Regions from separate parts of the Streptomyces stoeckheimensis genome, predicted to be linked through region 2. Evidence: riboswitches for the same ligand, from Rfam matches in the RefSeq annotation. Region 2 holds a riboswitch; the other holds the start of a gene.

Region 1 (4,267 bases), 860 kb from region 2:
CCCGAGATCATGGGCGAGCAGCTGCGCGAGGAGGTCGTCGAGGAGGTTCCGGCCCGCGCGCTGATGGCGGCCTACCGGCTCCCGCACGACGGCACCCGCGAGTGCGACGCCGCCGACGTGGCGCTGACCGTGCTGGGCAGCGGCGAGTCCTCCCGTCTGCACAACCGCCTGGTGCGCCGCGACCAGAGCGCCGTCGCGGCCGGCTTCGGCATGCTGCGCCTCGCCGGCGCCCCCTCGCTGGGCTGGCTGGACGTCAAGACCTCCAGCGGCGTCGAGGTGCCCGCCATCGAGGCGGCCGTCGACGAGGAGCTCGCGCGGTTCGCCGCCGAGGGCCCGACGGCCGAGGAGATGGAGCGCGCGCAGGCCCAGCTGGAGCGCGAATGGCTGGACCGGCTGAGCACGGTGGCCGGCCGCGCCGACGAACTGTGCCGCTTCGCGGTGCTGTTCGGCGACCCGCAGCTCGCCCTGACCGCCGTCCAGCGCGTCCTCGACGTCACCGCCGAGGAAGTGCAGGCCGTGGCCGCGGCCCGACTGCGCCCTGACAACCGGGCGGTGCTCGTCTACGAGCCGCTCGAAGCCAACGCAGCTGATGACACTGACGAGACCGACGCGAGCGACGAGAACGAGGGGGCGGAGCAGTGAGCGACACCGCAGCCGTCACGATGACCTTCCACCCGCGCCCCGAGGCCGGGGAGCCGCAGCCGTGGGCCTTCCCGGCCCCCGAGCGCGGGGCGCTGGCCAACGGCCTGACCCTGCTGCGCTGCCACCGCCCGGGCCAGCAGGTGGTCGCGGTCGAGATCAACCTCGCCGCTCCGCTCGACGCGGAGCCCGAGGGCCTCGACGGCGTGGCCACGATCATGGTGCGCGCCCTGTCCGAGGGCACCGACAAGCGCTCCGCCGAGGAGTTCGCCGCCGAGCTGGAGCGCTGCGGCGCCACCCTCGACGCGCACGCCGACCACCCGGGCCTGCGGGTCTCCCTGGAGGTTCCGGCCTCCCGCCTGCACAAGGCGCTGGGGCTGGTCGCCGAGGCGCTGCGCGCGCCGGCCTTCGCCGACGCCGAGGTCGACCGCCTGGTGCGCAACCGGCTCGACGAGATCCCGCACGAGAGCGCCAACCCGCAGCGCCGCGCCGCCAAGGAGCTCTCGAAGGAGCTCTTCCCGGCCACCCTGCGGATGTCGCGCCCGCGTCAGGGCACCGAGGAGACCGTCGCCCGCATCGACTCCGCGGCCGTACGGGCCTTCTACGAGGCCCATGTGCGCCCCGCGACCGCCACCGCGGTGGTCGTCGGCGACCTGACCGGCATCGACCTGGACGCCGTCTTGGCCGACACCCTGGGCGCGTGGACCGGTGACACCACCGCCCCGCGCCCGGTCCCGCCGATCACCGCCGACGACACGGGCCGCGTGGTCATCGTGGACCGGCCCGGCGCGGTCCAGACGCAGTTGCTGATCGGCCGCATCGGCGCGGACCGGCACGACCGGGTCTGGGCGCCCCAGGTGCTCGGTACGTACTGCCTCGGCGGCACGCTCACCTCCCGGCTGGACAAGGTGCTGCGCGAGGAGAAGGGGTACACGTACGGCGTGCGCGCCTTCGGCCAGGTGCTGCGCTCCACCGCCGACGGCAAGGGCGCCTCGATGCTCGCCATCAGCGGCTCGGTGGACACCCCCAACACCGGCCCGGCGCTGGACGACCTCTGGACGGTGCTGCGCACCCTCGCCGAGGGCGGCCTGACCGACGCCGAACGGGACGTGGCCGTGCAGAACTTGGTGGGGGTGGCCCCGCTGAAGTTCGAGACGGCCGCCTCCGTCGCGGGCACGCTCGCCGACCAGGTCGAGCAGGAGCTGCCGGACGACTACCAGGCGCAGTTGTACGCGCGGCTCGCTGAAACCGGGACGGTGGAGGCCACTTCGGCGGTCGTCAACGCCTTCCCGGTGGACCGTCTGGTCACGGTCCTGGTCGGCGACGCCTCGCAGATCGAGGAGCCGGTGCGGGCCCTCGGGATCGGCGACGTGACCGTGGTCACCAACTGATCGTCAGTTGATCTCCGGCGGGCCGTCAACTGGCCCGCCGCTCAAGGGGCTCCGGCGGCTTGTCCGCCGGGGTCCCTTTTGTCCTTTATTTGGCCTTTAGTGGTGTGGTTGCTTGTATGTGGTGTGGCGTACGCAACAAAAGGGCGTGTCTGTTTGGCGATTGACTGATGATCCGCCTAGCGTCGGCCGTGCTGTTCGTCAGTTGTAACCGCCGCGTCCGCGGCACCGGACAGCGATCGCCGAGTCCCCGTCAGGCGCGAGCCTGGGGAGCCGGGGACCCACTTGTGTCCCTGGGGTGAATCGGACCGCCTCGCAAGAGGGGGCCCGTAGGAGACCTTCCTGCTCCGAACCCGTCAGCTAACCCGGTAGGCGAGAGGGAAGGAAAGGATCAACCCCTTCATGGCGTTTGGCAGTCGTGCAGCCGGTTCCGGTTCCGGCAAGCACCGTGGTTCGAGTCGTCTCAGCCGCAGGACCGCCGGCTACGCCGGCATAGCCGCCCTCGCCACCACTGGTGTCGTCGGCTCCCTGGCCGGCCCCGCGTTCGCCGCGGACCACAGCCCCTCCATCGAGGACACCGGCACCCTCAACACCATCGTGGTGGCCGACGAGCTCGCCGGTGACGTCGAGGCCCAGGCCCAGTCCCAGCAGCGGGCCGCCGAGGCCGCCGCCGCCAAGGCGCAGGCCGAGGCCGACGCCAGGCAGCGGGCCGCCGAGGCCAAGGCGCAGGCCGAAGCCCAGGCCAAGGCCGAGCGCGAGGCCGCCGAGCGCGCCGCCCGCGAAGAGGAGCGCAAGCGCCTCAACACCTTCGTCTCCCCGCTCGACGACACCTACGTCAGCACCCAGTACCACGCGGGTGGCGGCATGTGGTCCTCCGGCAGCCACACCGGCATCGACTTCCACGCCGCCTCCGGCACCGAGGTGCACGCCGTGGGCCTCGGCACCGTGGTCGAGGCGGGCTACGGCGGCGCGTACGGCAACAACGTCGTCATCAAGCACGCCGACGGCACGTACACCCAGTACGGCCACATGTCCTCGCTGAGCGTCTCCGTCGGCCAGCAGGTCACCCCGGGCCAGAAGATCGGCCTGTCGGGCTCCACGGGCAACTCCAGCGGCCCGCACCTGCACTTCGAGGCCCGCACCGGCGCCGACTACGGCACGGACATCAACCCGATCACGTACCTGCGCTCGCACGGCGTCACCGTCTGACCCGCTGCGCTCCGCACCACGCGTCTTCCGCGAAGGCCCCGGCTCTTTGAGAGCCGGGGCCTTCGTCGTACTTCGGCCTTCGCGTTGCGCGATGTGTGAATGTTTCGTATTTCCGGCCGTCCTCGGAAATTATCGTGTGTTGCAATAGAGTCGCAACGCGCACAGCCATACGAAAATAGGCGGAGGTCCGGTCTTGCGTATTCCCGCGCACACGGTATGCACAGCGATCCGCGACGACATCGTCTCCGGGGTGTTCGGGCCCGGCGCCCGGCTGACCGAGGAGGTGCTGGCCCGCCGGTACGGGGTCTCGCGCGTCCCGGTGCGCGAGGCGCTGCGCACGCTGGAGTCCGAGGGGTTCGTGACCACCCGCCGGCATGCGGGTGCCTGCGTGGCCGAGCCGACCGAACAGGAGGCCGCCGACCTCCTGGAGCTGCGGATGCTCCTGGAGCCCCTCGCGGCCGCCCGGGCGGCCCGGCGGCGCAGCGAGGCCCACCTCAAGGTGCTGCGCGGCCTGGTCAGACTGGGCCAGGAGCGGGCCAGGAGGGGCCAGGGGGAGGATCTGCGGTCCCTGGGCGGCTGGTTCCACGAGACGCTCTCCCAGGCCTCGGGCAGTCCCGGGCTCATCGCGCTGCTCACCCAGATGCGTCACAAGGTGGCCTGGATGTACGTGGTGGAGGCCCCGGTGCGGCCCGTGGAGTCCTGGGCGGAGCACGGCGCGATCGTGGACGCGGTGGCCCGGGGTGACGCCGAGCGGGCCCGGGCGCTGACCGCGGCGCACGTGGACCGGGCGGCGGGGGCGCACCGGATGCGCGTGAGGACTTTGCAACCTGCCGTAAACACGGCAAGCGTTCCGCATTAACAAACGCCGTATACAAAGGGGGGATATCCGGGCCGGGTAATTCGGCCCGTGCGCCCGGCGCCCCGCGCGGCTTTTGCTGTCTGAATTCCGGCCGCCGGAATGGATCCGCCGGAATGGAGTGCGCCGGAATGGCGGCGCGCGTATGTCCGGCCGGACTCCCGTGCGGAAAGCA
Region 2 (4,267 bases):
ACCGAACCGACCAGGTGGGAGAAGTCTCCCGGGGCGAACCCCGGTTCGTCGCGACACAGACCCGGGCGCAGCACCTCGGCCCCTTGGGCCGCGAGGTGGCTCTCCTGAAGTGCCACGTAGTCGTTCCAGCCGCAGGTCTCGGGTATCTGGAGCACGCGGAGTCCGGTCACTGCTCAGTCGCCTTCTGAGATCCCCCTACGGGGCAGAGATCCCTGAGTGCGGGGAGGGCTGGGTGTGACGGCGCCGTACGGGTCATGAATCCTCCACCGTGTAATGGCAGCGCGCCGGTGCGCAGCATACGAGGAGCACCGGCTCGACTTGATGTGTCCGTGATGAATGTTCACAGGTCAGGCAGCAGGTAACGCCCGGATCCGGGAAGTGGCCGGATCCAACCAGCGGTCCTGGCCCAGGCGCTCAGCGCCCACGACGGCTGCAAAGCAACGCGCCCCGGGACGGACCAAGATCCGGACCTGCTGCGGACCAGCCCGGTCCCGCCGCGGAGACTGGATGACGTTGCGCCTCGTCCACAGGAGTGCGAGCGGCGTACCGTCGGGGGCCGGGACCCCCCTCCGGTCCCGGCCCCACGGCTCAGACGAGCAGCCGGGTCTCGGCGCTCGGCAGTTTGGTCCACCAGTGGCCGTACCGGCGGTAGACCTCCGGTTCGCGGTCGGCCAGGAAGGCCGTCAGCGCCCGGGCCTCGCCGGCGAGGTCCTCCCAGACCTCCTCCGGCAGGGGGTGGAAGGCGGTCGCCTCGATCCCGGCGCCGGCCGGGCGCCACACCCCGGCGACCCGGCCGTCGACCAGCAGGGTCGCCAGGGTGTCGCCGTTCATCCGTGCGACGAGCTTGCGGTACTCCGGCGGGACGACGCGGCTCCGGTCGGCGTAGGCCAGCAGCACGCTGTCCCACATGGCCATCAGCCGGGGCGGCGCGGGCGTGTCCTCCGCCGGGCGCGGTGCGCCCGGGACGTCGAACAGCTCCTCGCCGTCCGGGCCCGTCAGCCGGTCGAGGCTTCCGGAGAGGTCCAGAGCGCGCAGTGCCTGGCGGATCCTGGCCCGCTGGACCAGGGAGAACTGCGCGACGTCCGCCACCGACGCCGGCCCGAACCCCTCCAGATAGCGTAGGACCAGCGCCTTCAGGGACTCCTCGGACGCCTCCGGGGCCGCCGGTACCGTGCGCGGCCGGCTCGGGGGCGCGACGTACGACGGGCGCTCCCCGAACGACCACGGCGCGGCGGTGGGCGCGTGCAGCAGCGGCGCGTACTGCCGCAGTCCCCACCACGCTCCGGGCTGCGGCGCCGCCCCCAGCCGCCGTCCGAGCCAGGCCTCGCACTCGGCCGTCGTACGGGGCCGGTCGGCGAAGTCCAGCAGCTCCGGCACGAGGACGTCGGCGTCCTCAGCCGTCAGCCCCGAGTCCGTGAAGCGGGTCCCGAGCCGGGCGGCCCGTACGGACGGCTGCACGGCCTCCCGGAAGGGCGGGTAGTCCTCCGCGTGCACGGCGTGCAGGGTCAGCCGCATCAGCGTCGACTTGACGACCTCGCGCCCCGTGAAGGCGGCGTCGAGGTCGGCCGGGTCGAAACCGGCGAGCCGGTTCCACAGCGCGAGGTAGGGCGAAGCGGCGTGCTGCGCCTGCAGGGCGACCACCCGGCGGACCGCGTCGCCGACCCCCATCGCCTCGCGCCGCAGCAGCAACTGCCGTGCGAGGGTGGAGCGGTTGAGCTCCCTTGCGCTGACCTTCATGCCACGACCGTCCCGTCCCCTGTCGGAACGCGCAGCCTAACCGGCACCTCCGACAGCGCCTCGGATTCAGATGCTGACGCCCTTCGACCGGAGGTAGGCCAGCGGGTCGATGTCCGAGCCGTACGAGGGCCCCGTGCGGATCTCGAAGTGCAGGTGCGGGCCGGTCGAGTTGCCCGTGGAGCCGGAGAGGCCGATGGTCTGGCCGCCGGTGACGCTCTGGCCGGACGAGACGGACAGCTGGGAGAGGTGCGCGTACTGGCTGTACTTGCCGTCGGCGTGCCGGATGACGACCTCGTTGCCGTACGACCCGCTCCACCCGGCGGAGACCACGGTGCCGGCGCCGACCGCCTTGACGGTGGTGCCGCTGCTCGCGGCGAAGTCGACCCCGGTGTGGTAGCCGCTGGACCACATGGAGCCGGCGGTCTTGTACGCGGTGGAGGTGCCGCCGCCGACCGGGGCGACGAAGCCGGTCGAGGTGGAGCCGGTCTGCCGCTTGGCGGGCGCCTTGGGGGCGGGCGCCGCGGGCGCGGCGGCCTCATCGGAGGAATCCGACGAATCGCCAGAAGTGGAAGAACCGGAGGAATTAGAGGAAGGGGAGGAAACGGACTTCTTGGCCGGCTTCGGCGTTTCGGCCGCCGCGGCCGGAGCCGCGCCCTTCGCGCCGAGCGTGAGCTTGAGGCCCGGGTGGATCAGCGAGGGGTCGGTGCCGACGGCCTCGCGGTTGTCCGCGTAGAGCTGCTCCCAGCCACCCGTGAGGTGCTGGCGCTCGGCGATCTTGGAGAGGTAGTCGCCCGGCACCACGGTGTAGACGGTCGGGGCGCCCTGTGCGGCGGCCGGCGCGGCCTGGAGCGCTGCCGGCACCTGCGCGGCCACCACCTGCGGGGCCTGGACCTGAGCGGCGGCGGGCGCCGCGGCCGGGGCACCCGCGGCGTGGGCGCCGGTGGCGCCGAGCAGCGGAAGCGCGAGGGCCGCGCCACCGGTGCCCGCGGCGGCGAACCCGCGGGATATCGAGCGGGACTTGGGACGGCGGTGCTTACCCGTTCCGGACATGTCGAATTCCTCTCCGACGCCTGCGAGGTGAGCTGTCGGGTTCGGACTGGAGATGTCCGGCCGCCCTCGTGCCGGTGAACAGCACATGTACGGCTTCACCCCGAGCTGTCCCGTTGTAAAGATCTCGACCGGAGATCCGGAACAGCGGCTTACCTGGTTCCCCCGCTCCTGCCACGCGCGTGAATAGTCGGGTGCGGTTTCCGGTCGGTGGCAGGATTAGGCGGTCCGTCCGGATCGATCGCGAACGTAATCGAGTACGGCCGCACGGAACAAGTCATGAATTCCCCAACGGAATCTTGAAGATGACGGGCCGCCGGAATTCCGGTCACCCTCCGTCCATTCCGCACCTTCAACAACCGCCCCAGCAAGGCAATTCGCCATTCGCGATCAGCCACTCACCGTCACCGTATGATCTGCCTCACGGGGGCGTGTCCGATCTCGCCTCTCGCTATGGCAAGTTGCCCACAAGTAGCGTAATTCGGACACCGTCAACGACGACGAGACGACGACACGGAGGAGCCCGGTGACCCAGCCGATACCCCAGAGCCCCCACGCCGATCCGGCACCGCAGGAGCCGACGTTGATCGGAGTGCGCAACTTCCGCGACGTGGGCGGGTTGCCGACCACGGACGGTCGACGGGTCAAGTCGGGACGACTGTTTCGAAGCGGACATCTCGCGCATGCCACCGAAAGCGACGCGGAGTTCCTCGGGTCGCTCGGACTGCACACCGTCTTCGACTTCCGCAACGGCGCCGACCACGCGCTGGAGGGTCCGGACGTGGAGCTGCCGGGGGTGCGCAACGTCAACATTCCGCTGTCGGATCCGGCCGACGGCAGCGAGTTCTGGAAGATGGTCCGGGGCGGGGGGCTGGCGCAGCTGCGCGAGCTCCTGGGCGAGGGCAAGGCCGCCGCGCGGATGTCCCGTTCGTACCGGACGATGATCCGGACCCGTACCGCCGAGCACAGCCGGGTGGTGCACGCGCTCGCCGAGGACAGCGTCCCGGCCCTCATGCACTGCGCCGCCGGGAAGGACCGGGCCGGCCTGTCGATCGCCGTCACCCTGCTCGCGCTGGGCGTCGAGCGGGAGGCGATCGTCGCGGACTACCTGGAGTCGAACGCCCCGCACAACCGCTACCGGGTCCGCCGGGGCAGCGATGCGCCCGAGGCCCGCGCCCCCGAGGTGATGGAGCTGCTCGCCCCGCTCTTCGACGCCCGCGCCCCGTACCTGACCACGGCCTTCGACGCCATCGACGAGGAGTGGGGCGGCGTGGAGCGTTACCTCGCCGAGGGCCTCGGGCTCTCGCCCGAGACCCTCGACAGGCTCCGCGACCGGCTGCTGGACTGACGCCCCACGAGGTGGGCCGTCGCCCGCCGAGCCGCCGGTTCAGCGGTTGGCGACGGCCTGCCTCACGAGCGTCCGGCCGAAGTCCCACATCAGCGCGCCGCCGCCGTGGGCCTCGTCCATGACCGCGCGGAAGGC

The links. Region 2 has a riboswitch for cyclic di-AMP ahead of ACE1OC_RS07445 (M23 family metallopeptidase). Riboswitches for the same ligand answer to the same signal wherever they lie in the genome.
Region 1: it holds a riboswitch for cyclic di-AMP, as region 2 does, so the genes downstream of both, ACE1OC_RS11040 (M23 family metallopeptidase) here and ACE1OC_RS07445 (M23 family metallopeptidase) in region 2, are expected to answer to the same signal.

Annotation. Positions count from the first base shown of each region.
Region 1 covers NZ_CP169550.1:2,422,982-2,427,248, reverse strand. Annotated here, with positions in the region: gene ACE1OC_RS11050 (M16 family metallopeptidase) at 1-642, shown strand, start outside; gene ACE1OC_RS11045 (M16 family metallopeptidase) at 663-2,030, shown strand; cyclic di-AMP (ydaO/yuaA leader) riboswitch at 2,258-2,417, shown strand; gene ACE1OC_RS11040 (M23 family metallopeptidase) at 2,430-3,236, shown strand; gene ACE1OC_RS11035 (GntR family transcriptional regulator) at 3,430-4,095, shown strand.
Region 2 covers NZ_CP169550.1:1,563,858-1,568,124, forward strand. Annotated here, with positions in the region: gene ACE1OC_RS07435 (hypothetical protein) at 1-170, opposite strand, end outside; gene ACE1OC_RS07440 (winged helix DNA-binding domain-containing protein) at 589-1,737, opposite strand; gene ACE1OC_RS07445 (M23 family metallopeptidase) at 1,804-2,787, opposite strand; cyclic di-AMP (ydaO/yuaA leader) riboswitch at 2,792-2,987, opposite strand; gene ACE1OC_RS07450 (tyrosine-protein phosphatase) at 3,311-4,132, shown strand; partial or broken gene ACE1OC_RS07455 (aspartate aminotransferase family protein) at 4,172-4,267, opposite strand, start outside.